3 regions of the Marinobacter sp. L-13 genome follow, and region 1 is predicted to be linked to each of the others. Evidence: predicted binding sites of a transcription regulator. Region 1 holds the regulator's gene; each other region holds the start of a gene.
The links. The regulator sigma-54, encoded in region 1, starts transcription at its own class of promoters, with help from an activator protein. The targets are predictions, from matches to a motif close to ANTGGCATNNANNTTGCTNT.
Positions count from the first base shown of each region.

Region 2: a site for sigma-54 is predicted at 6,259-6,278, ahead of glnA (glutamate--ammonia ligase). Genes of this name have one in related genera too.
Region 3: a site for sigma-54 is predicted at 3,625-3,644, ahead of AC13DD_RS10925 (flagellar hook-length control protein FliK). Genes of this name have one in related genera too.

Region 1 covers NZ_JBSXNQ010000055.1:238,449-248,435, forward strand. The annotation lists gene mlaE (lipid asymmetry maintenance ABC transporter permease subunit MlaE) at 1-78, opposite strand, end outside; gene AC13DD_RS11770 (ATP-binding cassette domain-containing protein) at 75-887, opposite strand; gene AC13DD_RS11775 (KpsF/GutQ family sugar-phosphate isomerase) at 1,076-2,056, shown strand; gene AC13DD_RS11780 (KdsC family phosphatase) at 2,079-2,627, shown strand; gene lptC (LPS export ABC transporter periplasmic protein LptC) at 2,624-3,208, shown strand; gene lptA (lipopolysaccharide transport periplasmic protein LptA) at 3,192-3,746, shown strand; gene lptB (LPS export ABC transporter ATP-binding protein) at 3,724-4,449, shown strand; gene AC13DD_RS11800 (RNA polymerase factor sigma-54) at 4,601-6,127, shown strand; gene hpf (ribosome hibernation promoting factor) at 6,229-6,537, shown strand; gene ptsN (PTS IIA-like nitrogen regulatory protein PtsN) at 6,625-7,095, shown strand; gene rapZ (RNase adapter RapZ) at 7,124-8,008, shown strand; gene AC13DD_RS11820 (HPr family phosphocarrier protein) at 8,016-8,285, shown strand; gene mgtE (magnesium transporter) at 8,295-9,656, shown strand; gene yjgA (ribosome biogenesis factor YjgA) at 9,672-9,987, shown strand, end outside.
Region 2 covers NZ_JBSXNQ010000038.1:47,004-56,990, reverse strand. The annotation lists gene AC13DD_RS03920 (reverse transcriptase domain-containing protein) at 1-684, shown strand, start outside; gene AC13DD_RS03915 (DUF6701 domain-containing protein) at 742-1,170, shown strand; gene ntrC (nitrogen regulation protein NR(I)) at 1,232-2,659, opposite strand; gene glnL (nitrogen regulation protein NR(II)) at 2,656-3,750, opposite strand; gene AC13DD_RS03900 (DUF4124 domain-containing protein) at 4,003-4,527, opposite strand; gene glnA (glutamate--ammonia ligase) at 4,702-6,105, opposite strand; gene typA (translational GTPase TypA) at 6,666-8,477, shown strand; gene pip (prolyl aminopeptidase) at 8,597-9,559, shown strand; gene dtd (D-aminoacyl-tRNA deacylase) at 9,652-9,987, shown strand, end outside.
Region 3 covers NZ_JBSXNQ010000055.1:59,811-69,797, forward strand. The annotation lists gene fliO (flagellar biosynthetic protein FliO) at 1-147, opposite strand, end outside; gene fliN (flagellar motor switch protein FliN) at 149-640, opposite strand; gene fliM (flagellar motor switch protein FliM) at 633-1,631, opposite strand; gene AC13DD_RS10920 (flagellar basal body-associated FliL family protein) at 1,668-2,177, opposite strand; gene AC13DD_RS10925 (flagellar hook-length control protein FliK) at 2,343-3,533, opposite strand; gene AC13DD_RS10930 (Hpt domain-containing protein) at 3,687-4,034, opposite strand; gene AC13DD_RS10935 (PP2C family protein-serine/threonine phosphatase) at 4,027-5,784, opposite strand; gene AC13DD_RS10940 (STAS domain-containing protein) at 5,809-6,114, opposite strand; gene fliJ (flagellar export protein FliJ) at 6,237-6,680, opposite strand; gene fliI (flagellar protein export ATPase FliI) at 6,680-8,074, opposite strand; gene AC13DD_RS10955 (flagellar assembly protein FliH) at 8,055-8,948, opposite strand; gene fliG (flagellar motor switch protein FliG) at 8,948-9,987, opposite strand, start outside; gene fliF (flagellar basal-body MS-ring/collar protein FliF) at 9,984-9,987, opposite strand, start outside.

The DNA.
Region 1 (9,987 bases):
AAGGAAACGGCCTGAACGGCCGAATGACGAGACGATATCAAGACCGAGCCGCCCGAATGCCGCAATTCTGCCAATCAAGACACACCCCCGGACAACCCAAAGTCCTGGGCGGCGCCCTCGGCCGGATAGTGAAACGGCACCGGGCCATCCGGCTGCCCCTGGAGAAACTGCTGGACCTTCCCGGAAGGATGCGCCCGGAGCTCTTCAGGCGTGCCCTCCCCGATCACCTTGCCGTCCGAGATGATGCAGGCGTAATGGCAAATGCTCAGGGATTCGGGCACATCGTGGGAAACCAGAACGCTGGTCAGCCCCATGGAGCTGTTCAGATCGCGGATCAGCTTTACCAGAACGCCCATGGCAATCGGGTCCTGGCCGGCGAACGGCTCGTCGTACATGATCAGCTCGGGATCCAGGGCAATACTTCGGGCAAGAGCAACCCGGCGGGTCATACCTCCGGACAGTTCCGACGGCATCAGTTGGCGTGCGCCTCGCAATCCGACGGCTTCAAGCTTCATTAGCACGACATCACGAATCATGTCTTCCGGCAGCTTTGTGTGCACCCGCAACGGGAAGGCCACGTTCTCGAACACGCTCAGATCGGTGAACAGCGCCCCACTCTGGAACAGCATGCCCATCTTTTCCCGAAGGCTGTAGAGGGCTTTGCGCTTGAGCTTCGGCACTTCATGGCCGTCCACCACAACACTGCCCGAATCCGGCCTGAGCTGGCCGCCAATAAGGCGAAGCAGCGTGGTTTTCCCGGTTCCGCTGGGCCCCATGATGGCGGTGATTTTTCCGCGGGGGATGTCCAGGCTGACACCGTCGAAGATACGGCGCCCTGAGCGGGAGAACACGACGTCCTTGAGCGATATGTAAGCCGGTGAATTCATAGTCCTTACCTTTCAAAGAGGGGCTACATTATGCCAAGGAGCGCGCAAGCTCAATCCAAAGTGCCCAAAATGTACTGATAGCAATGATCAGTTTGACTGAACTTTCGGTAACCGGGCATCGTTGCCGGGTGAAAATGGTATACTCTGCCCAACATTTACAACGTCCCGACAGCCAGGCCCAAAGCCCGATGACCGAACAGACTCCCAGCGATTTCCGATCTTCTGCCATCCGCGCCATCCGCATTGAGCGCGACGCCATTGATGCCCTTGAAGGCCGAATCGACGACCAGTTCACGCGGGCCTGCGAAGTTATCATGAACTGCAAGGGCCGCGTGGTTGTGACCGGCATGGGAAAATCCGGCCACATTGGCAACAAAATTGCCGCCACCCTGGCCAGCACTGGAACGCCATCGTTTTTCGTGCACCCGGGCGAGGCAAGCCACGGTGACATGGGTATGATCACCTCCCAGGATGTGGTCATCGCCATTTCCAACAGCGGCAACACCAGCGAGGTGGTCACCATTATGCCGTTGATCAAACGCATGGGCGCTCCGCTGATCAGCATGACCGGCAATGCCAGCTCCACACTGGCCCGGGAAGCCGTCGCCAATCTGGACGTCAGCGTTATGGTGGAAGCCTGCCCACTGGGTTTGGCGCCCACCTCCTCCACAACGGCCACCCTGGTGATGGGCGATGCCCTCGCCGTTGCACTCCTTGAGGCCCGGGGCTTCAGTGCCGAGGATTTCGCTATCTCTCACCCCGGCGGCAGCCTCGGGCGTCGGCTGCTGCTCAGGGTCTCCGACATCATGCACAGCGGTGATCAGATTCCAGTCGTCAACGAGGATACCCCCTTGAGCGGTGCTCTTCTTGAGATGTCCCGAAAGGGTCTCGGTATGACCACCGTCGTCAATGATAAAGGCACTCTTACCGGAATATTTACGGACGGTGACCTTCGACGGACTCTGGATCGATCGGTGGACATTCACAATACGCCCATCAACGAGGTCATGACCCGGCATGGTAAAACGATCCAGGCCGATCATCTGGCGGCGGAAGCGCTGAACATAATGGAGGAGATGAAGATCAACGCCCTCCCCGTTACCGACGACCAGGGTGGTCTGATTGGCGCCATCAATATGCACGACCTGCTGCGTGCCGGCGTTATCTAGGGGCTATGAGGAGCTGTTTGATATGAAGCACCAATGGCCGGATTCGCTGTTGGCAAAGGCCGTAAAGATCCGCCTGATCGCACTGGATGTCGACGGCATCATGAGCGACGGTAAACTTTATTTCAGCGCCACTGGTGATGAGCTCAAGGCTTTTAACATTCTGGATGGCCTGGGTTTGAAACAACTGATGGCAGCCGGGATTACCGTGGCCGTGATCACCGGACGAAAGTCCCCCCTGACCGAGAAGCGCATGCGGGATCTTGGCATTCCCCACCTGATGCAGGGGCGAGAGGACAAGAAGGTAGCCCTTCAGGAACTGGTCAGCACCATGGATATCAGCCCCGAGGCCATCGCATACATGGGGGACGATCTGCCAGATCTCCCGGCACTGAGGTTCGCCGGACTGGGCATCACCGTGCCCAACGGTTACTGGCTGGTGCAGCAGCATGCCGACTACTGCACCATTGCCCGGGGCGGCGAAGGGGCGGTCCGCGAAGCCTGCGACTTGCTGCTGACGGCCCATGGCAGGCTTGACGCAGCACTTGCCCCCTATCTGGAGCCCGAGGCATGAACTGGCTGCTGGACAGACCCTGGCTGCGAGCACTGGCACTGGCTGCTACCGTGGTGGCAGCCGTATTCCTGCTCTGGCGCAGCGATGAACCCCCTGTGATTGATGACGAGGCAGCGGCCCTACGGGGAGACGCCGAACCAGACGGTTTCGTGGTGAATGGTCAGTACACCTCCTTCGATGAAGCGGGCAATCTCAAGATCCGGTTTTCCAGCCCCCGAATTGAGCAGTTCGAGGAAGGCAACCTGGCCACCATGGAATCTCCCCGGGCCGAGCTGTACGGGGACCAGGAGGCCCTGCCGTGGATTGTCGAGGCCGACAATGGCAGCTTGCTGCAAAACCAGAATCTGGTGTACCTGACGGACAATGTCCGGGTTCAGCGCACGATTGGCGAACGGGACGCCGTCCTGACAACATCAAGCCTGACCCTGGATAACGACCGGGGCATGGTATATACAGACGCGCCCGTAGAAATACGTGATGTTACCGGCATAACCCGGGCCACGGGCATGAAAGCGTGGATAGACGAACGAATTCTGGAACTGAACTCCCAGGTGGAAGGACTCTATGAAACCGGAAACTAACCGATACCGGCGCCTGATGGCTGCCCTGCTAACGGTCGTGATGATCGGCCCGGCGGCTGCATTTGACCTTGATTCTGACACTCCTATCAAGGTCACCGCAGATACCGCCCGCCTGGATGACGGCCAGGGCATTGCCACCTACACCGGCGCTGTGGAACTTGAGCAGGGCAATACCCGCCTGACTGCCGAGCGGGTCGTCCTGTACCGGACCGAGGACGGCCTGAGCCGGATCGAAGCCTCTGGTACGCCCGCTATATACCGTCAACCGGCGCGCGAGGGGGAAGGCGAAACCGATGCCCGTGCCCTGAACATTACCTGGTCTGCCACCGACAGCCAGCTGACCTTTGAACGGGAAGCAGTCATCGAGCAGAATGGCAACCTGTTCCGGGGTGATGTCATTCATTATGATACCGTCGGCCGGGTTGTCACCGCTGAGGGCGGCGCAGACACCGGCGAGGGCAGCGGCCGGGTAGAGATGGTGATTCAGCCACGCAGTACAGACAGACAGGGATCCGATGGCAGTTCTGAGAGCCAGTAACCTGGCAAAGAGTTACAAACAGAAAAAAGTGGTGATCGACGTTTCCCTGGAAATCCGCAGTGGGGAAATTGTCGGGCTGCTTGGTCCCAACGGTGCCGGGAAAACCACCTGCTTCTATATGATCGTTGGGCTGGTTCCTGCCGATCACGGGCGGATAACGATCGACAGCCGGGATATCACCCCCCTGCCCATGCATGGTCGGGCCCGCCAGGGCATCGGCTACCTGCCACAGGAAGCCTCGGTTTTCCGCAAACTGTCTGTGCGCGACAACATCATGGCGATCCTCGAGACGCGGCAGGGCCTGAGCAAGGCAGACCGGCAGAAAAAGCTCGAGGAGCTGCTGGAGGAATTCCACATCACCCATATCCGGGACAGCGTTGGTATGGCCCTGTCCGGTGGTGAGCGGCGACGGGTGGAAATTGCCCGGGCCCTGGCCATGGAGCCGGCTTTCATCCTGCTGGATGAGCCCTTCGCCGGCGTTGACCCTATATCCGTCAGCGACATCAAACACATCATCCGGCACCTTCGGGACAAAGGCATTGGCGTTTTGATCACCGACCACAACGTGCGTGAGACCCTGGACATCTGCGAGAATGCCTACATTGTTTCCGGCGGCCACATCATCGCCTCCGGCAATGCCGACGCCATCCTGGCCAACCAGCAGGTCAAGGAAGTCTATCTCGGCGACGAATTCAGACTCTGACACCCAATGGCTGATTGTTTTGATGATCTGTAGCAAGTAAACTCGGCAAAGAACTTGCTAGGGTAAATTAAAATCACGGCAAGTAACCGGCATATAAAGATTTTTTCACGACTTATGACACAACGCGCTGATGAGTGACGGATCCTGAACCATGGTTATGAAAGCCTCCTTACAGTTAAAGCTGGGTCAAAGCCTGACCATGACGCCCCAGCTGCAACAGGCGATCCGGCTTCTCCAGCTCTCCACTCTCGACCTCCAGCAGGAAATCCAGCAGGCACTGGAATCCAACCCCATGCTGGAGACCTCCGAGGACGATGACCAGACCGACGCAGCCAGCGAAAACGACGAGCGCGAGGCCAACGCCACCGAGTCCGCCGCTGAAGCTGCCCCGGAACCGGCCAGCGACTGGGATGAATCCGAGAACGGCCCGGACTGGTCCTCGGAGAACGAGATTCCTGACAACATTCCGGACGATCTGCCGGTTGATACCGCCTGGGACGACATCTACCAGTCCGCACCAGCGCCGGCAGCCCGCAACGACGACGAAAACGATCACGATTTCGAAACCCGTAATTCCCCGACCGAAACGCTTCAGGATCACCTGGAATGGCAGCTCAATCTGACGCCCCTCAGTGAACGGGACCAGGCCATTGCCCATGCCCTGATGGATGCAGTGGACGAACGGGGCTATATCACCAGCCCGCTGGAGGAAATCCACGCCGGACTGCTGGATGAGAACGATGAAGACCCCCTTGAACTGGATGAAGTGGAAGCCGTGCTTCACCGCCTGCAACACTTTGATCCGCCCGGCGTGTTTGCCCGGGACCTACAGGAATGCCTGCTGATCCAGCTCAACCAGCTGCCGCCGGAAACACCCTGGCTGGCCCAGGCACGCCTTGTAATTACCCATTACATCAACCTGCTGGGCAACCGCGATTACGCCCAGTTGCTGCGCCGCAGCCGCCTGAAAGAAGACCAGTTGCGGGATGTCCTGGCGCTGATCACCGGCCTGAATCCGCGGCCGGGCGATGTCATTGACCGGGCCGAACCCGATTATGTGATTCCGGACGTGATCGTTCGCAAACACAATGGCCGCTGGCGTGTTGAGCTGAATCCTGAAATTGCACCGCGCATCCGGGTCAATGCCAGCTATGCTTCACTTATAAGGCGTGCGGACAGCAGCGCAGACAACACCTACCTGCGCGACCAGTTGCAGGAGGCCAAGTGGTTCATCAAGAGCCTGCAGAGCCGCAATGAGACCTTGCTGAAAGTCGCGACCCGTATTGTCGAGCACCAGCAGGGATTCCTGGATCACGGTGAAGAAGCCATGAAACCGTTGATTCTTTCAGACATCGCCCAGGCGGTAGAGATGCATGAATCGACCATTTCACGGGTAACCACCCAGAAATACATGCATACCCCCCGTGGCATTTTCGAGCTGAAGTACTTCTTCTCCAGCCATGTCAGCACTGACGAGGGTGGAGAATGCTCCTCCACGGCCATACGCGCGATGATCAAGAAGCTGATTGCGGCGGAAACGCCCAAAAAGCCGTTGAGCGACAGCAAAATTGCAGCCATGCTAGGGGAACAGGGTATCAAGGTTGCGCGACGCACCGTTGCCAAGTACCGGGAGGCCATGCACATTCCGCCGTCCAACGAGCGCAAGCGGCTGGTCTGAATACCCGGGGGCCGGGACGCAACACCGTATTCGCCGGCGCATAATGCGCCAGCACCCAGACCGGCTCCCGGGAGCCGGCACGATGACAACAGGAGACGCCTATGCAACTCAATATTTCAGGCCATCACGTAGAACTGACTCCCGCACTGAAGGATTATGTTTCAGAGAAGTTCGAGAAGCTCGAGCGTCACTTTGACCACATCAGTAACTGCCAGGTGACCCTGGAAGTGGAAAAGGTGCGCCAGATTGCGGAAGCCACGTTGCATGTGGTTGGTGGTGAGATTCACGCAAAGGCAGAAAATGAGGATATGTACGCAGCCATCGATGCCCTGATCGACAAGCTTGACCGTCAGATCCTCAAGCACAAGGAAAAGAATGTAGACCGGATGCACGGAAACGGCTCTCGCTAACTGACTGTTTTCATGCAATTCATCTAATCGAGCTGCGACATGAGTAACGTGTCGCAGCCTTTTTTTTAACGGAAACGCAGTCGATCCATGAGCGACACATCCCTGACCATAGAGAACATTCTTGCTCCGGAGCTCACCCTCTGCAGGGTAGCTGCGTCCAGCAAGAAACGGGCCCTGGAGTTTATTGCCGAGCAGATAAACCATCAGGACAACACGCTCAGCGAGACCCAGCTCTTCAACAACCTGATTTCCCGCGAGCGCCTGGGCAGCACCGGCATTGGCCAGGGAATCGCCATTCCCCACTGCCGTCTGGAAGGACTTGATCACGTGGTGGGCGTGCTGATGACGCTGGAAGAAAGCGTCGAATTCGATGCTATCGACAATCAGCCGGTGGATCTGATTTTCGCCCTGATCGTCCCGAAGGAAGCAACGAGCGAACACCTGGAGCTGCTCAGCCAACTGGCTGAAAAGTTCAATGAGCGGTCGTTCTGTGATCGCCTCCGGCAATCCGAGGACGCCAGCACGCTGTACCAGCGCATGACCGCCTCAGGCGGCTGATATTCACTGCAGTGGAGGTAAGGTGGTCATGAAGCTGATTATCGTCAGTGGCAGGTCCGGTTCGGGCAAGAGTACCGCACTTCATGTGCTGGAGGACCTCGGGTTTTATTGCATCGACAATCTTCCTATTGGCCTGCTCTTCCCCCTCACACGGGAAGCCGCCAGCCAGACCAGGCCTGGTCGACTGGGCAAGATGGCCGTCAGTATCGATGCGCGGAACCTTTCCGGCGAGCTGGCCAATTTCGAGGAGATCTACCGGCGCCTCCAGGAAACCGGGGTTACCGTTGAAATCATCTTCCTGGACGCCGACGAGCAGTCGCTTCTGCAGCGTTTTCACGCCACCCGCAGAAAGCATCCGTTGAGTGACGACAGGACCTCTCTCCGGGAAGCCATTACCAGCGAGAAGAAACTGCTGGAGCCCCTCTCCAAGCTTTCCGATCTTTACGTAAATACCACCGGCATGTCCATGTACGAGCTGCGGGACATGGTCAAGCAGCGCGTGGTCGGTCGAAAAGATCAGGAACTGGCTCTCCTGTTTCAGTCATTCGGCTTCAAACACGGCGTGCCGCTGGATTCCGACTACGTTTTCGATGTCCGCTGCCTGCCCAACCCCTACTGGGATACCAGCCTCCGCAAGTATGTCGGGACGGATCAGCCGGTTATCGAGTTTCTGGAAAAAGAACCGGCAAGCCGGAAGATGATCGAGGACCTGAAATCATTTCTGGATACCTGGCTGCCCTCCTTTGCAGACAGTAACCGCAGCTATATGACCATTTCCATTGGCTGTACCGGCGGCCAGCACCGGTCGGTGTATGTGTGCGAGCAGTTGGGTGAGTACTTCCGGCAACGGTACAGCAATGTGCAAGTGCGGCACACCGAGCTGCCACACCTGCAGACCCGGGAAGAGATCTGATCAAGCCATGATTCGCCGCCCCATTACCATCATCAACAAACTGGGCCTGCATGCGCGCGCCACTGCGAAGCTGGTCAACACGGCATCGGAATACGACAGCAGCGTGCGTATCAGCGGCAAAGGCCGGGATGTGGACGCGAAGAACATCATGCAGGTGATGATGCTGGCCGCCAGCAAAGGAACCGATGTGGAGCTCATTGCCGACGGACCGGATGAGGAACAGGCCATCGAAGCATTGGTGGAACTGATTAACGACTATTTCGGTGAGGGTGAGTAAAATAAACACATGACCGATATTCTGGAAAAAAGCCAGGCCCGCCAGCGTCTTCGTTCCCTGAGCGAAGCGCTGGACAGTGGCGCACTGAAGCAGGTTGCCCGCATCCTGAACGGTGGCCTGAGCCCCAGTGATATTGCCCATTTGCTGGAGTCCTCACCGCCCCGGCAGCGGGCCCTGCTGTGGAACCTGGTGGACAAAGACCTCGAAGGCGAGGTTCTCCAGTATCTCAGTGATGATATCCGAGGCTACTTCCTGAGCCAGCTGAACGCTCAGGAACTGGCGGACATCATCGAGGATTTCGAGTCAGACGACCTGGCCGACCTGCTGCAGCAGCTGCCGGATACGGTCATCCAGGAAGTCCTGGAGACCATGGACGAGCAGGACCGGCAACGGGTGGAGGAAGTTCTCTCCTATCCGGAGGACACCGCCGGCGGTCTGATGAACACGGACACCATTACGGTGCGCCCGGACATCAGTATCGATGTTGTGCTCCGCTACCTTCGCAGGCACCGCACCCTGCCACCCATGACCGACAGCCTGATCGTGGTCAGCCGCCGGGACGATTTCATTGGCATGCTGCCCATCACGAAAATGCTGGTCTCCAACCCCGCCTCCACCGTGCGGGAAGTCATGGATACCGACATCGAGCCCATTCCCGTGAGCCTCTCCGACACCAAGGTAGCGACATTGTTTGAACGCTACGACCTGATCTCGGCGCCGGTGGTAAACGAGGAGGGCCGCCTGCTGGGTCGGATCACCATCGATGACGTGGTTGACGTTATCCGGGAGGATGCGGACCACTCACTGATGAGTATGGCGGGTCTGGACGAAGACGAGGACACCTTTGCGCCGGTGTGGAAAACCACCCGTCGCCGTGCCGTCTGGCTGGGCATCAACCTGATTACGGCACTGACCGCCTCCGCCGTCATCGGGCTATTTGAAGACACGATCGCCAAAGTGGTGGCGCTCGCAGTGCTGATGCCAATTGTTGCCAGTATGGGCGGCATTGCTGGTAGTCAGACGCTTACACTGGTGATTCGCGGTATGGCCGTGGGGCAGATCAGCGGCGCCAACGTAGGCTGGCTGCTGAACCGGGAATTTCTGTCAGGGATACTGAACGGCCTGCTCTGGGCCGCCGTGGTGGCGGGTGCAGCCATGCTCTGGTTCCAGGATGTGATGATCGGCGCGATCATTGCTGCCGCGCTGGTGATCAATCTTGTCGCCGCAGCGCTGGTTGGCACGGTTCTGCCACTGTTTCTCAAATCTCGCAATATTGATCCGGCCCTGGCAGGCAGCGTGATTCTCACGACTGTGACCGATGTAGTCGGGTTCATGGCCTTTCTTGGCCTCGCGACGATTTTCTACGCTTAAGCGGATCTCGGATTTATGAAAGACCATCAAGACAACGACGCGCCGGAATACGACGGCCCGAGCAAATCCCAGCTGAAACGGGAAATGCATGCCCTGCAGGATCTGGGCAAGCGGATGCTGGACCTGAGCAACGATCAGCTGGAAACCTTGCCAATCAGCGAGACCCTCCGCGCCGCGATCGAGGAATCCCGCCGTATCCGCCAGAACGAGGCCAAACGACGGCACCTGCAATACATCGGTAAGGTCATCCGACAGGAAGATGATCCTGAAGCCCTGGCGAAAGCCATCGACGCCTTCGATGCCGGTAGCGAAGAACACACCCGCAGACACC
Region 2 (9,987 bases), on a different contig from region 1:
GAGCACGTACATCTTGGGGTTCCTCGGGAAAAAGCGCAGAAGTTCGTGGAGCTTAAGGGCTACGGTCTCTATGACTCAGGAAAGGCGTTGGCCAAGAAGGCGCTCCTATTCCATAGCGACACCGAGATTGTTGGTCAGTACAACGCAGAGCTGAGAGGCTTTGCGAACTACTACAACCTCGCGCCGCAATTCTACCTGAATAAGGTAGAGTGGATATGGCAGAACAGTCTCTTCAAAACGCTTGCTGCAAAGCACAAGACGAGCAGGGCCAAAATCGCCAGTCAACTCAAAAGAGGGGACGGCTCCTTTGTTCTCAAGGAGTGGCGAGGGGATAAAGTCTTCGAAACAACGGTGTTTAAGCTGAAAAACCGGGCTGCACCTAGGCCAGGTCAGGTGGATATCCTCCCCAACCCCTATAAATACTCGGGGCGAACGGAGCTGCTTGACCGGTTGAATGCTAGTGTCTGTGAATACTGCACCCAACCCTCGGGTCGTCTGGAAGTGCACCATGTGCGCAAACTGAAGGACATCTCGAAGGGTACGGAGCCATGGAAAAGGCTCATGATGGCAAGACGCAGAAAGACCCTGGTCCTATGCTTTGACTGCCACCGTGATCTGCACAAGGGGACACTACCCGACCTACGCGCTTTCCGGAAAAAGCTTGTTGGAGAGCCGTATGCATAGAAATGTGCACGTACGGTTCGGTGGGGGGGCAACGGCTAACCTCTTTGTGAGGCGCACGTGCCCTACCCAACCGCTTCAATTCGTTATGGTCGAATGGTTTTAGAGAACGCTTATGGCCCTGAAACCCTCGATCTGGCGATGCCGTTTGAAGTCCAGATCTGGAACGGGACTGATTTTGAGCTGCACAGTGATGAAATTTGCTGGGCTTACAATACCGCTGATGCGGTGATAACGGACATACCTCCGAACACCTCCGTGGATGCCAATTCAGGGACAATCAATAGCGGTCGGCCTGCCGCTGGAGCGCCGATCCGTCTCACTGCGCCGGGAGAAGGTAACACCGGTAATGTTCAGGTTGAATATCCCGTGCCTCTATATTGGCAGTCTGACTTCGACGGCGACGGTGTTGAGGAAAATCCGCAAGCAACCGCGACATTCGGCGTCTATCGGGGCCACGACAGAGTGATCTACTGGCAGGAACGATAAAAAAGGGCAGGACCTGAGTCCTGCCCCAAAACATCAACGAACCCCGGCGGTTCGCCAATCGTCAGTCGTCTTCGTGTTCCGGATGGTCCATCCCCAGTTCGTTGATCTTCCGGGTCAGCGTATTCCGTCCCCAGCCCAGAAGTATTGACGCATCACGGCGTCTGCCGCCGGTGTGCTTCAGGGCGGTCTCGATCATGATTTTCTCGAACTCGGGCACGGCCGTATCGAGAATGCCTTTCTTGCCCCGCTTGAGTTCCTGTTCGGCCCAGTTTTTCAGGCCTTCCTGCCAGGTTGTCCCGGTGGTCGGTGTTTCTGCCTGGTGCAGCAATTCCGGGGGCAAGTCATCAATGTGGATCTCGCGACCGCTGGCCATGACGGTCAGCCAGCGGCAGGTGTTCTCCAGCTGGCGGACGTTGCCCGGCCAGGGCAGGGTGGTCAGGTATTCTTCCGCTTCTTCACGCAGGATCTTCGGCTCTACGGCCAGCTCTTTTGCGGCCCGTTTCAGGAAGTGCTGCATCAGGCGGGGGATGTCTTCCCGCCGCTCGGCCAGCTTTGGCAGATGCACGCGAATAACGTTCAGGCGGTGGAAGAGGTCTTCACGGAAGGTGCCCGCCTGGACCAGCTTTTCCAGATCCTGGTGCGTTGCCGCGATGATGCGCACATCCACCTTTATCGGGGTGGTGCCACCTACGCGGTAGAACTCGCCATCGGCCAGAACCCGCAATAGTCGGGTCTGGGTGTCCGCGGGCATGTCGCCGATTTCATCGAGGAAAAGGGTGCCGCCGTTGGCCTGTTCAAAACGACCCTGTCGGGCGGCGCCGGCACCGGTAAAGGCGCCTTTTTCGTGGCCAAACAGTTCGGATTCAATCAGGTCCTTTGGAATAGCGGCCATGTTCAGGGCAATGAACGGGTGGTTGGCCCTGGGGCTGTGGTTATGCAGTGCCTGAGCCACCAGCTCCTTGCCTGTGCCGCTCTCGCCGTTGATCAGCACGGTAATATTGGAGTGGGACAGCCTGCCAATGGCGCGGAAAACTTCCTGCATGGCCGGTGCTTCACCAATAATTTCGGCGTTTCGCTGGGCCATCTCGGCCTGAGGCTCACCACTGGCCCGCTTCTCGTGGCTATGGGCCACAGCGCGTTTGACCAGCGCCACGGCGTCATCCACATCGAAGGGCTTGGGAAGGTATTCAAACGCGCCGGTCTGGTAGCTGGTCACCGCGCTCTCGAGGTCCGAGTGGGCGGTCATTATGATCACGGGCACGTCCGGGTGAACGTCCACAATCTGGGAAAGCAGGGTGATGCCGTCAACGCCGGGCATGCGGATATCGCTGACGATGGCATCCGGCTGTTCGTGCTCCAGCCGCATCATGATGCTTTCACCACTGTCAAAAACTCGGGGCTGCATACCGGCCTGGTTAAGGGCGCGCTCCAGCACCCAGCGAATACTGCGGTCGTCGTCTATGATCCAGACGTTCGCCGGTTGGCTCATGGGGTGTCCTCCAGAGGCAGGAAGATGATGAAGTCGGTTCGGCCTGGTTCGCTTTTGCATTCAACCAGTCCGCGGTGTTGACCGATGATGCTCTGGGTGATGGAAAGCCCCAGACCGGTGCCACTGGCACGGCCACTGATCATCGGATAGAAAATGTTCTGCACCAGCTCCGGCGGAATTCCGGGTCCGTTGTCGATCACGTCGACCCGACACACCAGTTTGTGGCGGCGGTTGCCAATGGTGAACTGACGCAGGGTGCGGGTGCGGAAGGTAATAGTCGGCGGTTCCTCGGAACTATGCCCCGCCTGGTTTTCGAAGGCCGCTTCCATTGCGTTCCGGGCGATGTTTAGAAACGCCTGGATCAGTTGTTCCTTGTCACCCTTGAACTCCGGAATGCTGGGGTCGTAATCCCGTTTGAAATTCAGTCGCCCTTTGCTCTCAGCCTCGAGCAGTGTGCCAACTCTTTCCAGTATTTCATGGATGTTGGTCGGCGCCAGCTTCAGTGCCTTGTTGGGGCCCAGCATCCGGTCAACAAGGCTTCTGAGGCGGTCTGCCTCGTCAATGATGACCCGAGTGTATTCCCGCTGGTCTTCACTGCTGAGTTCACGATCAAGCAGCTGGGCCGCGCCACGGATGCCGCCCAGCGGATTCTTGATCTCGTGGGCCATGCCCCGCACCAGGATACGGGTGGTCTCCTGCTGGGAGATGATGTCTTCCTCACGGCTGATCCGCATCAGCCTGTCCCTGGGCTGGATTTCGATCAGCAGTTCCGTCGGCTCCAGGCTGATAGGCGTTACGGAATAATCCACAGTGAGTCGGGAGCCGCTGGCGAGCAGAAACTCGGCTTCGCGGCGAGTGTAGGATTGCCCGTTACGGACGGCGGCAAACAGGGTTTTCAGGGCGTCTTCGGACTCGACCAGAATGTCCTGGAAGGGCTGGCCCTGGCTTCGGGTCATGCTGGTTTCGAACAGGCTTTCGGCGGCCGGATTAAGATACTGAATGCTCAGATTATCCTCGAGCACCAGGACGGCCGTAGTCAGGCTGTCGAGAATGCTCTTGTATCCGTTTTGCTGGGCCGAAGGCAATGCCATGCGTGAATCCCGTTGGTTCGACAAAGTGTGACCTCCGGAGTTTTGCAAAAAGCGAACCACTTTAGCCAGGTTCACAAATGAATGAGCAAAGTGCGGGCAAAAGGGGACATTGGCGCGGAAAAGTGCCGTAAGCTGGTGCAAATGGAAAGAAAGCCTCTGATCAGTCCGGAAAATGCGCCCCGTTGCTGATCAGAGTATGGCTGCTTTTTGGTGCGATCGCACCAAAATGGTGCGGATATGTGGGCGGCTTGGCTAGTTCAGAGCGGAAGGACGGTGAACCGTGAAGGTAATCGGTGAGCCGGTTTTTACCTGAACCCCGTTTTCATCCACGATATGGACCCGGGCTTCATGGGTTCCACGAAACACGTTGTTGACGGTGATTGAGCCGGAGGTGCTTTGCCCGACAGGCTGCCCGTCCAGGGTCACTTCGTATTTGTGGCCGGGCTGGAGGCCGGGGGTGCTGCGCACCTCGAACTGGACATCGCCGCTGCCACTGTAGAACGCCTGGTTGTTATCCGGATAGGCGAAGGACAGACTTTCGTAGGCAGCGCCTTCCCGCTGAACTTCTTCACGAAGCTTTTCGGTTTCCTGCACAGCCTCTGGCTTGGGCAGGGTGATCGTCGTGACCGGCTTGACCTCTACCGCTTCAGCGCCTTCGCTGGGCTCGTCAGAATAGGTGACGTTGCCGTAGGCATCAACGTTGCGATAAACCTCGGCCGAGACCGGAATCGCCAGAAAAAACAGAAGGCCGGTAACCAATCCAGACTTTGGATTCATAAGCTCACCTGTTATTGGGTTTCCCCGATTATCGGTGGCGCCCGGGGTCTTTTCAACGTCTGCAGCCCCGGATGTTGGTTACATATCGTTAAGGGCTGCAGGCACTGTGCTTTTGCTCAAAAAAAAGCCCCGCACGAGGGCGGGGCTTGTCTGCTTTCTCTCTAAAGAGAGATATTAGCAGGAGTAGTACAGATCGAACTCGACCGGGTGAGTGGTCATGTTCAGCTTCTCGACTTCACCGCGCTTCAGATCCACGTAGCCCGCGATCATGTCCTCGGTGAATACGCCGCCACGGGTCAGGAACTCGTGGTCCGCTTCCAGGCAGTCCAGGGCTTCAGACAGGGTTTCGGCAACCTTCGGAATGCTCAGCGCCTCTTCCTTCGGCAGGTCGTACAGATCCTTGTCCATGGCATCGCCAGGGTGGATCTTGTTCTGGATGCCGTCCAGGCCGGCCATCATCAGCGCCGCGAACGCCAGGTACGGGTTGGCCGCCGGGTCAGGGAAGCGAACTTCGATACGACGCGCCTTCGGGCTGTTCACGTACGGGATACGGATGGAGGCCGAACGGTTGCGGGCGGAGTAGGCCAGCATAACCGGTGCTTCGTAGCCCGGAACCAGGCGCTTGTAGCTGTTGGTTGCCGGGTTGGTGAAGGCGTTGATGGCCTTGGCGTGCTTGATAACACCACCAACATAGTACAGTGCCGCTTCGCTCAGGCCGGCATAGCTGTCGCCTGCGAACAGGTTCTTGCCGTCTTTGCTCAGGGACATGTGTACGTGCATGCCGGAACCGTTGTCACCAACCACCGGCTTGGGCATGAAGGTGGCGGTTTTGCCGTAGGCGTGGGCCACGTTGTGTACGCAGTACTTGAGAATCTGTACTTCGTCAGCCTTGCGGGTCAGGGTGTTGGCGCCAACGCCGATTTCACACTGGCCGGCAGTACCGACTTCGTGGTGGTGTACTTCAATTTCCAGGCCCATGGATTCCATGGCGGCACACATGGCGCCACGCAGGTCGTGCAGGCTGTCCACCGGCGGAACCGGGAAGTAGCCGCCTTTAACGCCCGGGCGGTGACCGATGTTGTTGCGGTCGAAATCTTCGCCGGATACCCAGGCGGCTTCCTCAGAGTGGATATGGTAAGAAGCGCCCTGCATGTCTACATTCCACTTCACGGAATCAAACACGAAGAACTCCGGCTCCGGGCCGAACAGCGCGCCATCGGCGATGCCGGTGGACTTCAGGTATTCCTCGGCACGGCGAGCAACGGAACGCGGGTCACGCTCATAACCCTGCATGGTAGAAGGCTCTACGATGTTGCAGGTGATGTTGACAGTGGTTTCTTCGGTGAAGGGATCAAGAACGGAGGTTTCGTCGTCCGGCATCAGGATCATGTCGGATTCGTTGATGCCTTTCCAGCCCGCGATTGAGGAGCCGTCAAACATCTTGCCGTCTGCGAAAAAGTCTTCATCCACTTCGGTGGCAGGCAGTGTAACGTGCTGCTCTTTACCGCGGCTGTCGGTGAAGCGCAGGTCAACCCATTTGACTTCGTGTTCTTTGATCAAATCAACTGTCTTGGACATTGTGCATGCTCCGTAAGTTATACCGCACAGGCGGCTGTATTCATGTTCGTGGTGCCGGATCGCCCGGATAAACGGGTTCCGATCTGTTTCTCAGGTTCGCGCAGCTTAGCAAATGCCGTTGCGTCTTACCTGCAAATTTCGGCTGATTTCGATAAAGCAAGGCGCTTGCCAATTTTTAGGGCATGCTCCAGAACAGCGCAACTGCAAGGGTTTGGGGCATGTTCACGAGAAATTAGTAGCTCTGGGCTGGTCGCTTGCACTTAATTGGTGCACCGCGTTGGTGCATTTATTGGCTATGCGCCCTAAATGAGTGCGAGTGCTTAGTGTAGAGAATAGGCGTTTTTCTTCATATTAACGACACAGACTTTTCGCTATAATGCGCGCCGCTTCATTTTTTACCCTGTCATTTCCAGATCCCGGATCGGAAAGCACCGTGCAGGGTGCCGGGCAGCCAGCTCCGGTGAATGAGTTCATTTTACGGATTTGAGACGGCATGTGCTGGGATTCCCCCTGCGAACGACCTTCTCAGGTCATTGAGTGCATGCCGCAGGAATATTTTTGTGATTGAAAAACTTCGTAATATCGCCATTATCGCCCACGTTGACCATGGTAAAACCACGCTTGTCGACAAGCTTCTTCGCCAGTCCGGTACGCTGGATCGGAAAGAACTCGAGAACGAGCGGGTCATGGATTCCAATGACCAGGAAAAAGAGCGGGGTATTACCATTCTGGCGAAAAACACCGCCCTGAAATGGAATGGCTACGACATCAATATTGTCGACACCCCGGGCCACGCTGATTTCGGCGGTGAGGTTGAGCGCGTAATGAGCATGGTTGATTGCGTGTTGCTGGTGGTTGATTCCATCGACGGCCCCATGCCCCAGACCCGTTTTGTTACCCAGAAGGCATTTGCTGCGGGCCTCCGGCCGATTGTGGTAGTTAACAAGATCGACCGCCCCGGTGCGCGTCCTGACTGGGTGGTTGATCAGGTATTCGACCTGTTCGACAACCTGGGAGCCACCGACGAGCAGCTGGACTTCCCGATTGTGTTTGCCAGTGCGCTGAACGGCATTGCCGGAATGGATCACGAAAAACTGGATGACAACATGGATGCCGTGTTCCAGGCGATTGTTGACCACGTGCCGGCGCCGAACGTGGATCCGGACGGGCCGTTCCAGATGCAGATCTCCCAGCTGGATTACAACAGCTTCCTGGGCGTAATCGGCATTGGTCGTATCACGCGCGGCAAGGTCAAGACCAATTCGCCTGTCACCGCCATTGGCGCCAACGGTAAAAAGCGTAACGGTCGTATCCTGAAGATTATGGGGCATTCCGGTCTTCAGCGCGTTGAAGTCGACGAAGCCCAGGCTGGCGATATTGTCTGTGTCAGCGGCATGGACGAGCTGCTCATTTCCGACACGCTTTGTGATCAGGCGAACGTAGAGGCGCTGCCGGCGCTGACGGTGGATGAGCCGACTGTATCCATGACTTTCCAGGTGAACGATTCGCCGTTCGCTGGCAAGGAAGGCAAGTACGTCACCAGCCGGAACATCAAGGAGCGCCTCGAGAAGGAACTGCTGCACAACGTGGCGTTGCGCGTTGAAGAAGGCGAGTCGGCGGACAAGTTCAAGGTGTCTGGTCGTGGTGAGCTGCACCTGTCGGTACTGATCGAGAACATGCGCCGCGAGAATTTTGAGCTGGCCGTTGGTCGCCCGGAAGTGGTTATCAAGGAAGTGGATGGCGTAAAACAGGAGCCGTACGAAAGCGTTATCGTCGACATCGAGGAGCAGCACCAGGGCCCGATCATGGAACAGATGGGCCTGCGTAAGGGCGATCTGACCAACATGGTGCCGGATGGTAAAGGGCGCATGCGTCTTGAATACACCATTCCTGCTCGCGGCCTGATCGGTTTCCGGAACACCTTCCTGACCATGACATCAGGTACTGGCATCCTGACCTCGACCTTCAGCCACTACGGCCCGATCAAGGTTGGCGATGTAACCAGCCGCCAGAACGGCGTCATCGTGTCCATGGCCACAGGTACCGCCCTGACATACTCACTGGAAACCCTGCAGAGCCGCGGCAAGCTGTTCCTGGATCCGGGCCAGGAGATCTATGAGGGGCAGCTGTGTGGTATTCACAGCCGGGACAATGACCTGGTGGTTAACCCGACGAAGGGCAAGAAGCTCGACAACATGCGTGCCTCCGGCAAGGACGAAGTCATCGGCCTGGTGCCGCCCATCAAGTTCACCCTTGAGCAGGCGCTGGAGTTCATTGACGACGACGAGCTGGTTGAAGTGACGCCGAAGTCCGTCCGGCTGCGGAAGAAGCTTCTGACCGAAAACGAGCGCAAGCGCGCCGGCAAGAAGTAACGTCAGTAAGGGGTCAGATGAACGCTTTCATCTGACCCCGATTTCATTTGCCCCCACTCTATGCCCCTTTCTTTTCGCTTAAGCTAAACTCCCGGTAAATCCTGTAAACGGAGCGTTCCATGCTCACCCTATACCCGGAAATCAAACCCAACGCCCAGCACCGCATTGCGGTTGATCCGCCTCATGAGCTCTACGTTGAAGAAAGTGGGAATCCTGACGGGATACCGGTTCTCGTCGTTCATGGTGGTCCAGGTGGCGGCTGTGAAGACTATCACCGACGTTTCTTCGACGCTGAACGATTCCGGATCATCCTGATGGATCAACGCGGTGCCGGGCGATCTACCCCGCTGGCAGAGCTTGAGGGCAACAGCACGGACAAGCTGGTTGCGGATATGGAAACGGTGCGTTCGTTTCTTGGCATCGACAAGTGGCTTCTGTTCGGCGGAAGTTGGGGATCAACGCTGAGCCTGGTCTACGCCCAAACGCACCCGGAGCGAGTCTCCGGGCTTGTGCTGCGAGGTATCTTCCTTTGCCGTCCCCGGGATATTCACTGGTTTTACCAGGACGGTGCCAGCCGGGTTTTCCCGGACTACTGGGAGGACTTTGAAGCTCAGATTCCGGAAGCTGAACGGGATAATTTGGTCGCAGCCTATTACCGCAAACTGACCAGCACCAATGAACTGGAGCAGATCCAGGCTGCCAAGGCCTGGTCGATCTGGGAGGGCCGGTGCGCGACGTTGCACCCGAACCCCAGGGTGATAGAGCACTTTGGCCATCCCCATGTCGCCATCGCTCTCGCTCGTATCGAATGCCATTATTTCATGAATTCTTCTTTTCTTGAGCCAGACCAGATTCTGCGTGATGCCCACCGCCTGGCGGACATTCCCGGAATAATCGTCCACGGCAGATACGATATGGTCTGCCCTCTGGAGAATGCGCTGGCACTCAGCAAGGCCTGGCCGGAAGCGGAATTCCAGATCATTCGCGACGCCGGCCACTCGGCTTCCGAGCCGGCGATTGTTGATGCCCTCATTCGCGGTGTTGAGTCCGTTGTCGCGAAAACTGAAAAAAGTGCTGGCTGAATCCCGTTTTCAGGGTTGCGGCCCGTAATGGCCACGGATACACTCTTGCCCGACCTTAATGTTCGCCTGTTCAAACGTCCTCAAGGCAGTGAATGAAAGGATTGATCCAGCGAGTGTCGCAAGCCAGTGTTACCGTGGACGGTGAGCAGATAGCCTCGATCGACACAGGCCTTTTGCTGTTGCTGGGTGTGGAAAAGGGAGATAGCGAGCACGAGGCAAGGGAACTTTGCCGAAAAATCCTCACTTACCGTGTGTTTCCCGATGAGGCTGGCCGGATGAATCGTAGCCTGCTGGATATCGGTGGTTCCCTTCTTGTTGTTCCCCAGTTTACTTTGGCGGCGGATACGTCCTCCGGAACCAGGCCGGGCTTCTCTCTTGCAGCGGGGCCGGATGCCGCCAACACGCTGTATGAACGGTTTGTGGTAGAA
Region 3 (9,987 bases), 180 kb from region 1:
CACCAGCCCCAACCCCAGGCTGACAATGGTGCCAACGGTATCCGGGGCACGCACGGGTGAATCAGGGGCAACCGTCTTGGCAGTTTCCTGGGCAAAGGCCGGGTTGATCAGCAGCAGCGCCAGTACCGCAATGGATTTGGACCACATTTTACTTCTGCAACCGCTTGATACGTTCGCCCGGGCTGATCACATCGGTGAGACGGATGCCGAACTTTTCATTCACCATGACCACCTCGCCATGGGCGATCAGGGTACCGTTTACCAGCACGTCCAGCGGTTCGCCCGCAAGCCTGTCCAGTTCGATAACCGAGCCCTGGTTCAGTTGCAGCAGGTTCCGTATCGGGATCTGGGTGTTGCCCACTTCCATGGAAATGGTGACCGGTATATCGAGAATGACGTCGATATCCGGAGCAGGACCACCACCCATGGAGGGTTCGCTTCCGGTCTCGAATTCCTCCATGGGCGCAGCCTGAACATCGTCTTCGGCCTCTCCGGTCTCGCCGGCCTCTGCCATCGCAGCGGCCCACTCGTCCTCGCGTTCGCCCTCATCACCGGACTCTTCCATGGCGGCTTCCCACTCGGCAGCCAGCTTTTCGTCTTCGCTGAGCTCCTGCTCGTCTTTCTTGTCGTCGTCAGCCATTGCGTCCCACCTTCAATTGTTTCTTTACCTTGGGCCTTGATGCCCGCTCATGAATCCGCAGTGCCAGTTTCCCGTCACGGGTCCCCAGAGTTGCCTTGTAAACGGGGATGCCGTTGGCGGTGACCGTCAAATGCTCGGGCACCTCCACCGGGATAATGTCACCGGCTTTCATCTTGGCGATGTCCCGCAACGAGATCCGACGGCGACAGACCGTCGTGTTGATCGGAACGTTGACCTCTTTGATGTCTTCCTGGAGCGCGTTCACCCAGCGCTCATCAACATCGTCAATATCACTCTGAACCCCGGCATCGAGCACGTCGCGGATGGGCTCGATCATGGAATAGGGCAAGGCAAAATGCAGCTCACCGCCGCCGCCGTCGAGTTCAATGTGGAAGGTGCTGACCACGACCACCTCACTGGGGCTGACGATGTTGGCCATGGCCGGGTTCACTTCTGAGCTCAGGTACTCGAAATCCACCTTGAGGACCGCGTGCCAGGCTTCCTTCATATCGTGGAACACCTGATCCAGAACCATCTGCACGATGCGGGTCTCGGTCGGGGTGAACTCGCGACCCTCGATCTTGGCGTGCCGCCCCTCCCCACCGAAGAAGTTGTCCACCAGTTTGAAGACCAGCTTGGCATCCAGCACGAACAGCGAAGTGCCGCGCAACGGGCGGACTTTGCACAGGTTCAGGCTGGTGGGCACGTACAGGGTGTGGATATACTCGCCGAATTTCATGATCTGGACGCCTCCGGTGGAGACATCGGCGTTGCGACGCATCAGGTTGAACAGGCTGATCCGGGTGTAACGGGCAAAGCGCTCGTTGATCATCTCCAGGGTCGGCATCCGGCCCCGAACGATGCGGTCCTGACTGGCAAGGTCGTAGTTCTTTATGCCGGTATCGTCAGTCTCTTCATAGGTATCAATGTCACCGTCATCCACCCCGTGGAGGAGGGCATCGATTTCATCCTGTGACAACAAGTCCTGCATACGTAGTCCTGCCCGTGAAGTACCTTGGCCCGTGCGCTATTGCACGACAAAATTTCTGAATAACACCCGTTTGATGGCGGGCTCGCCTTCCTGCTCCAGAACCTGATTCACCGTGGTTAGCATCCGCTCGGCCAGGCCACTGCGGCCCTCGGGCGTCTGCAGCTCGTTGAAGTTACTGCTACCAAGGACTGTCACCAGCTGGCTTCGAATGAGAGGCATGTGCAGCTTGGCAGCTTCAAGCGCCTGTGGATCGGTGGACTCCAGCGCCAGATAAGCCTGGGCGTAGCGTTGGCGACCCTCAGCCTGAACCGTGGTAACGATGGCTTTTTCCATCTGGTAGTAGCTGCTGGGAATAAAGGTTTCCTCTGCAACCTCGGTTGCGTCACCCTCTTCCTCCCCCATGCCCGGAAGACCGCCGCCCAGGAACCACAGGGTACCCACCACAGACAGCACAATGGCCAGGATCACCACCACAACCAGCATGATGATCAGTTTCAGTTTTCCCTTCTTGGCAGGAGCCGCTTCAGATTCGTTATTTTCAGCCATAATGTTCGCTTTGCCAGAAATCCGTCACGGGGAGCAATTTTCCGCGACTTTTCAGGATTGGATGCAAAGGGCGGGCCAGAACACCCAACCTTCCCGTTCAGAACAGCAGTTTAGCGTTGCCGGGAAGGATGGGCAAAGGAGATTGGAAGAGAATATCGAAGGGTATCAGGCGAAGATGTCTACTTCGCCTTTCCAGCTGAGATCAAGGCTGCCGGAGCTGATGCCTTCATCGTCCTGATCGCCAGCGACCAGCGATGCCGAACCGCCACCGGAGCCATTATCGTTTCCGGTGCCCTGCTCGCCGGTCTGCTGGCGAGGCGAATCGGAAACATCGAAGCCTGCCAACGACATTCCCTGCTCACCCAGCATATCCCTGAGCCGGTGGGAATGCAGTTCAAGCTGGTCACGGACCACGGGATTGGCCGAATGGACCGTAATACTCGCCTGCTCGTTCTGCACCCGGACCTTGACCTCCATGGGGCCCATGTCCGGTGGTGTCAGGTGGATTTCGGCAACCGACATGTTACGGGCAGTCAGCCAGCTGAGCTTGCCCACCAGTTTGTCGCCCCACTCTGCATGGCCTACCGGCACATCAATGGACGTAGCATAACCTCGTAATGGCGCAGCGTTCTCGGCCGTCAGTTTTGCTGCCCCATTGGCATTATTGGCCGCTTGCTGGGACACCAGATCCATGGCGGACTGGAAGCGGCCAGAATTGATCAACGAGCCGGAATCCGCATTGCGGCCGGAGTCGGTGAGCACTGAGGCCTTCATGACATCTGTCAGTGTCGCATCGCCGGAAACACCGCCGGATCCGGACTGAGCTTTCTGACCCGAGGCCCCTGTGAGAAGGCCACTGAACAATCCGGCAACGGAATTCGCTTGGCCCGAAACACCGTTGGCAGCATTGACGCCGACTCCCGGCATTGTAGCTGACATGGCGGACTCACCGGCACCTCCGGCTTTTGGATTCAGCCAGGACTGCAACTCGACAAAGGTAAGGGGAAGCGCCGTCGGCTCTGATTTGCCATCACCTGCTACAGCGGCCCAGTCCGCGTCCTGTGATTCAGCATCCGTGGCAGCGTTGGCTTTTTCGCCACCCTTTGGATCAGCGTTCGCGTTTGCTTCCGTTTTCGTCTCTGAAGGTGTGTCCCGGGCCGCCCGGGATTCATCGGCAGATCTGGCCTCAGCGGCCCGATCCGCCTTCTGGCGATCGAGCCGCTTTTGCTCAGCCTGGGAGACAGAGTCGAAATCGCTTTTCCTGTCAGCCGGATCTCGGCTGGCTCCGGATTTTGACGGGCCGGGATCTTGTTGCGTCCCGGGCGCGGGGGTTTGGGGAAGAACCATCTGGGCCATGGCAACCTCTTGCCGCTTTTATCGCATTGTCGCCCTCACCTTGCCGGACTTGGCCGGTGCATGGGCGGTTAATCCACTCAATGCGAAGGACAAAGCAATTGTGATGCCAGCGCACACCTGCTTCGCCTGACAAACGGCCTGAATAGACCTGATTCACCCCACCATCAAGCCATCCAGGCCTGCGATTACCTGTTCGAATTCCCGGGCGATGTCATCCAGTAATCCCGAGGCATCGTCCAGCCGGGATTCCTTTCCTGCGATTTCCGCCCTCAGGCAGAGATCGCCAAGTCGTGGGGCGCCAATATTGATACAACTGCCCTTGAAGCTATGGGCCGTCTTGGCAAAGGCGTCACTATCGTCAGCCCTCAGGGCTTCTTGCAATCCCCGAATCCTGTCGCGGGAATCTGCAACATAGGTCTGTATCAGCACTTCGAATTCGTCCTCCATGACGTCTCGAAGCTCAGCCAGTGCCTCCTCGTCCAGGTGTGGTTTATCAGTCATCTCGATTCTCCGCTGTACGGGCGAACTGCCAATCGTAGACAATTTCAACATGATTGCCCTGTTCATGAAACCTGATGGTCTCCGCCAGACGTTTCAACAGCAGCAGGCCCCGCCCTGCATAGCGCCCGCTCATGGTTGGGGAATTACCGGGGGCCACGCTGGGATGATTGTGAAAATCAAACCCTTGGCCGCTGTCCTCACAGATAACACGAAGCCGACCTCCATCCGGTTTCAGGGAATGGTGCAGTGTGAACCGGATGTAGTGACCCTCCACGTTGGCCAGGCGCCGATTGCGCTCCGCGTAGTAGCGGCCAAAGCCCTCCGGTGAGTGCTTCCATTCTGACGGGAGTTCCAGAACACCGTGCTCCAGCGCGTTGTTGTAGAGTTCCGCCAGCAGGGTATAGATTTCGCCGCTCTTCCGTCGAAGACCCGGCACCTCCATACAGATATGAAGCAACAGAGGCAGGGGACTGAACTCTCCGAGGGTCCTTTCCCGGATTTCATAGCTGCAGCGCCATTCCGCCGGCCCGGCAAGAGCAGACGGTGCGGCACGATCTGGCAGGGTAGCCAGCCCCGCCTCGTCCATCATTTCCAGACAACAGAGCGTCAGGTCATCGCCATCCTCAAAGTTGCCGGTGAACCGGTGAACCGCGGACATCATGGCATCGAACGGATGGTCCCCATCGTCCAGCCGGTCAAGCGTGCCGGTAACGCCCTGCTCACCGAACACGTTGCCGGCGCTGTCGGCAGATTCCAGAAAGCCGTCGGTCATCATCAGCACTCTGTCGCCAGGGGCGGCACCAACCCTCTCGAAATCGGCATTGAACTGATCTGGTGCAAGGATACCGAGGGGAAGATGCCGCGATGGCAATGCCAGGAGTTCTCCGGTGGTCCGGATCAGCCAGCCATCCGGCAGACCGCCGTTCCAGATCTGCAACTGATTAAGTTTGAAATCCGCCTCAATCATGGCGCCACAGCAGAACATGCCCGTCGGCAGAATCCGTTTGAGTTTCTGGTTGATCTCGCGCAACACGTCCTGGCCGTTAAAACCCTTATTGGCCATGCCGTAGAAGATCTCGGCTACAGGCATGGCGCCGATGGCAGCCGGCAGACCATGGCCGGTGAAATCCCCCATGAAGATCAGCATCCCGCCCGCCGGCCGGGGCGAGGCAAACAACACATCACCATTGAAAATGGACAGGGGCGAAGCGTGATAACGAATATTGGAGGCATCCAGGCAGCCGGAATGAGCCACGTTATCGAAGACCCGTTTGGCGATTTCCTGCTCTTCGGTAAGTTGTCGGTTGCGCTCACGAATGAGATCCCGCTGATCCGAGAGGGTCCGGTGCATCAATCGCATTCGGTTGAAAGCCTTGATCTTGGCTTCAATGATGATCCGGTTATAGGGCTTTCCCAGGAAGTCATCGCCACCGGCCTCCAGACATCGGGCCAGGGCACCGGCTTCAGACAGGGAGGTCAGGAAAATCAGGGGGACCAGCCGTTCGCCAGCCAGGAGCTTGATCTGACGGGCCGCTTCCATGCCATCCATGACAGGCATCAGGGCGTCCAGCAGCACCAGATCCGGCGCCTCCCGCTGGAAAACAGAGACCGCGTCCAGTCCGTTTGCAACATCAAGGACTTCGTGCCCCAGTCGCTTCAGCAGTGTTTTGAGGATCAGGCGATCGCTGTCTGAATCGTCAGCGATCAGTATTCTCAGGGGACGGCTATGTTCTGCAACGGAATCATCCATGAGTACTCCGGCAGTCCGCGAGCATCAGCGGATATTGAAAAGTTGCTCGAAATTGGAGATTGAAAGGATACGACGGACATCGTTATTGCAGTTTTCGATGACGATTCCGGCACTGTCACCTCCGGCATAATCACGGAGCAACAACAGCATTCCCAGCGCCGAGCTATCGAGGTAGGTGGTGTCAGACAGATCCACAATGTAATTCCGGATGTGCGGATCACCGTGCTCGTAAGCATCACGGAACGCCTGATGGGTGCTGAAGTCGAAACGCCCCTCTATCCTGATAACAAGAGTCTGACCGTCATCATCGCGGCGCGTCTGGATCGGCATTCCAAAACCTCCCGGGCTATCAAGAGCAGCATTTGACCGGCGTGTACTACCAGCCCTACATCCGGTAAGGATAGCTGAGTGGTCTGATTTTGCATCTGTATTTGCTTGATGCGGAGCAAGATTCAGCGTCGACGTTGGTTAAAAGCCCGCCCCGCGGCCTCATCCGAAAGCTTCTGTTCCCGGAGATCCTGCTCCCTCTGCTCCTGCTGGCGGCAGGTTTCTATGTATTTTTCCATGCCACGCCGGCGCTCCCAGGCGTGCTGCCATTCCTTTTTGCGCGCCTCGAAGACCTTTTCCGCCTGCTCCAGCTGCGTCTGTTGCTGCCGGATTACCTGATCCAGTTGCGCAATAAAGGCCTGCCACGCCTGGAGCCTGGACACCTGCACAATCCCCTGTTGGCTGTTGCGAATCTGATCCCGGTACTCCTGCTGGTAGCGATTCAGGTTCTGGACCTGTTCGCGCTGCTGCTCCGCCAGCTTCCTGGCCTCTCCCATTCGCTCCAGGGCTTCCTGCTCCTTGCGCTCCTCCAGGGAAAGAACCACTTCCAGACGCCGGGAACGCAGCATCAGGCATCACCTCCGCCGCCAGCTGCCGGATTCGGCACGGCCGACTTACGCCGATCGGGGGATCGACGCTCTGGCACCACCGCCAGCAACTGGTCAACACTTTCCTTCAGTGGTGCACTCTCATTCAGGCCCTGCTGCAGGAACTGGCGCATATTACCGATGTGAGTGATGGCAAAATCGGTCTCGGGATCGGAACCCTTCACGTAAGCGCCGACAGAGATCAGATCCCGGGCCTGCTGGTACCGTGAGTACACCTGCTTGAATCGCTGGGCCCTGGAAAAATGTTCGGTCTCGGTTACCTGCGGCATCACCCGGCTGATCGACGCTTCCACATCAATGGCGGGGTAGTGTCCCTCTTCGGCAAGCCGGCGGGAGAGTACGATGTGGCCATCCAGAATCGCCCGGGCAGCGTCTGCAATCGGATCCTGCTGGTCATCGCCTTCGGTCAGTACGGTGTAGAACGCCGTGATAGAACCACCTCCGGGGCGACCATTGCCGGTTCGCTCCACCAACTGGGGCAGTTTGGCAAATACCGAGGGCGGGTAGCCTTTGGTCGCCGGCGGCTCACCCACGGCCAGCGCAATTTCCCGCTGGGCCTGGGCGTAACGGGTAAGAGAATCCATCAACAGGAGCACGCGTTTGCCCTGATCCCGGTAATACTCGGCAATCCGGGTGGTCAGCATGGCGGCGCGCAACCGCATCAGTGGCGAATCGTCCGCGGGCGCGGCCACCACCACCGAGCGGGAAAGGCCCTCTTCGCCCAGGATGTCTTCGATAAACTCCTTTACCTCGCGGCCCCGCTCACCAATCAGGCCCACCACGGTGATGTCGGCATCGGTAAAGCGGGTCATCATGCCCAGCAACATACTCTTGCCCACGCCGCTGCCGGCAAACAGACCCAGGCGCTGCCCCTGGCCGACGGTCATCAACGCATTGATCGCCCGAATACCCACATCCATCGACTGCCGCACCGGGGCGCGGTTCAGCGGGTTGATAATATCGCCGGTGAGCGCCACGCGGGCTTCGGCCTGCAAGGGGCCTTTTCCGTCCAGGGGCTCGCCACTGCCATCGACCACCCGGCCAAGCAGCTGGGGGCCAACCGGCACCCGGCTTGCGGCAGACAGAGGCACAACCCTGGCACCGGGCTTGAGCCCCTCGATTGCTGTCAGGGGCATCAGATACACCCGGTCGTCCTCAAAGCCCACCACTTCCGCCTCAACATTACCGGTGTTCTGGCCAAAAATGACACAGCGGTCACCGACCACCATGGGGCAGCCGACACATTCGAGGGTAAGGCCCACCATGCGGGTCAGTCGGCCGGAAAGTTCAGGCTCGGGCTCGCTTCCCAGAAACTCCTGAAAGCGGTTGAGGCGATCAGCGAGGCTCGAGGTCATCACCGTCACCTGTATTTTGCGCCGGCTTCGGATCGTCTGAGGAATCCCCGGTCTCCGGGGAATCCAGCACGTCCCGATGGAAACCGGTCAAGTCTTCCATCATGGAGTCCAGTTCCTCGGTTTCTCCGCCCTCACTGTCGCTCATCTGCTGGTCCAGCATGCTCTGCACGGCCCGCTGGAAACGTTTCTCAACCGTGAAATCCACCAGGCTGTGACGGGTTTCCACCTTACAGCCACCGGGCAGAATACTGGCGTCTTCAATGACGGAAGCGGACGCTTCGAGGCGGGCGGTCACCTCGCGAACCATTTCACAGTCTTCCGGGTTTATATGGATGCGGATGTTTTCCGCGGTGGAGGGTAGCGCCTCCATGGCGCGGCGAACCACGTGACGGATCTGGGAGGAGTCGATGGTCAGTTCACGATAGACCACCGCCCGGGCCAGAACCGTGGTCAGGTTGACCAGAGAGGTTTCAAGTTCGTCCTCGTGGCGCTTGATCGGCAGCAGTAACTCACCGAGTAGATGTTCGAGACGGTCAAGCTTGGTGTCGATTTCCTTGCGGGTATCGTCGTAGCCCTGACTTTTGCCTTGCTCCCTGCCCTCTGCCAGGCCGGTTTCCAGCCCATCCTGGTGGCCTTCCTCTTTGCCGGCCTTCAGGCCATCCTGGTAACCCTGTTCCCGGCCCTCGTTATAGCCGTCTTCCCGGGCCGCCTCGCGAATCTCGTCAATGTCGGCGGCGGTGAGGGGCTTGACCTCGCGCTCCTCTTCCCGCGCTACTTCATTGCCACGGGCATCCAGCAGGGGCAGCTCCCACCGTTCATAGGCGGTCAGCTGTTCCTTGGGAATGCGATTGACGTCACGGGTGGAATCTTTCATCACATCATTTCTTCGCCGGCACCGCCGAGGGAGATTTCACCGGCCTCGGCCATACGGCGTGCAATGGTGATAATGTCTTTCTGGGCGGATTCAACTTCGCTGACCTTGACCGGCCCCTTGGCCTCAAGATCATCCTGCAGCAATTCCGCAGCGCGTTTGGACATGTTCTTGAAGATCTTGTTCTGAACCTCCTCGTCGGCGCCCTTGAGGGCCACCACCAGCACTTCCGAGGACACTTCCCGCAACAGCGCCTGGATTCCGCGGTCGTCCACTTCCTTTAGGTTATCGAACACGAACATCAGGTCTTCGATGGTGCTGGCAAGGTCCGGATCCATATCCTTTATGGAATCCATCAGATTGCCTTCGATGCTCCGATCCATGAAGTTCATGATGTCCGCTGCGCGCTTGACCCCGCCAATGCGGCTGGTCTGGGAGGCGGCGCCACCCGAGAACTGCTTCTCCAGGATATCGTTGAGTTCCTGCAAGGCCTGGGGCTGGATACTCTCCAGTGACGCAACACGCATCATCACATCAAGGCGGACCTTCTCATCCAGGGTGCCAAGAATTTCAGCGGCCTGATCCGGATCCAGGTAGGAAATAACAATGGCCTGGATTTGCGGGTGTTCATAGCGAATGATGTCGCCAACGGCCCGGGGCTCCATCCACTTGAGAGTATCGAGGCCGGTGGTATTGCCGCCAATCAGGATGCGATCGATCAGGCTGGATGCCTTGTCGTCGCCGAGCGCCTGGGTGAGCATCGTCCGGATGTACTCGTCATTGCCTACGCCAAGCCCGGTCTGCCCGCCTACGGCATCAACAAACTGGTTCATCACGTAGGTCACTTCGTCCTTGCTGACATCCTTCATCTGAGCCATGGCCACGCCCACACGCTGGACCTCTTTGGGGCCCATGTGCTTGAGGATTTCTGCGGCATCCGCTTCGCCCAGTGACATGAGCAGAATCGCAGCCTGCTCCACACGCGGAATTTTCCGCTGCGGCTTTGATGGCTCACCGCCACCCTGTTGATTGGCTTGCTCAG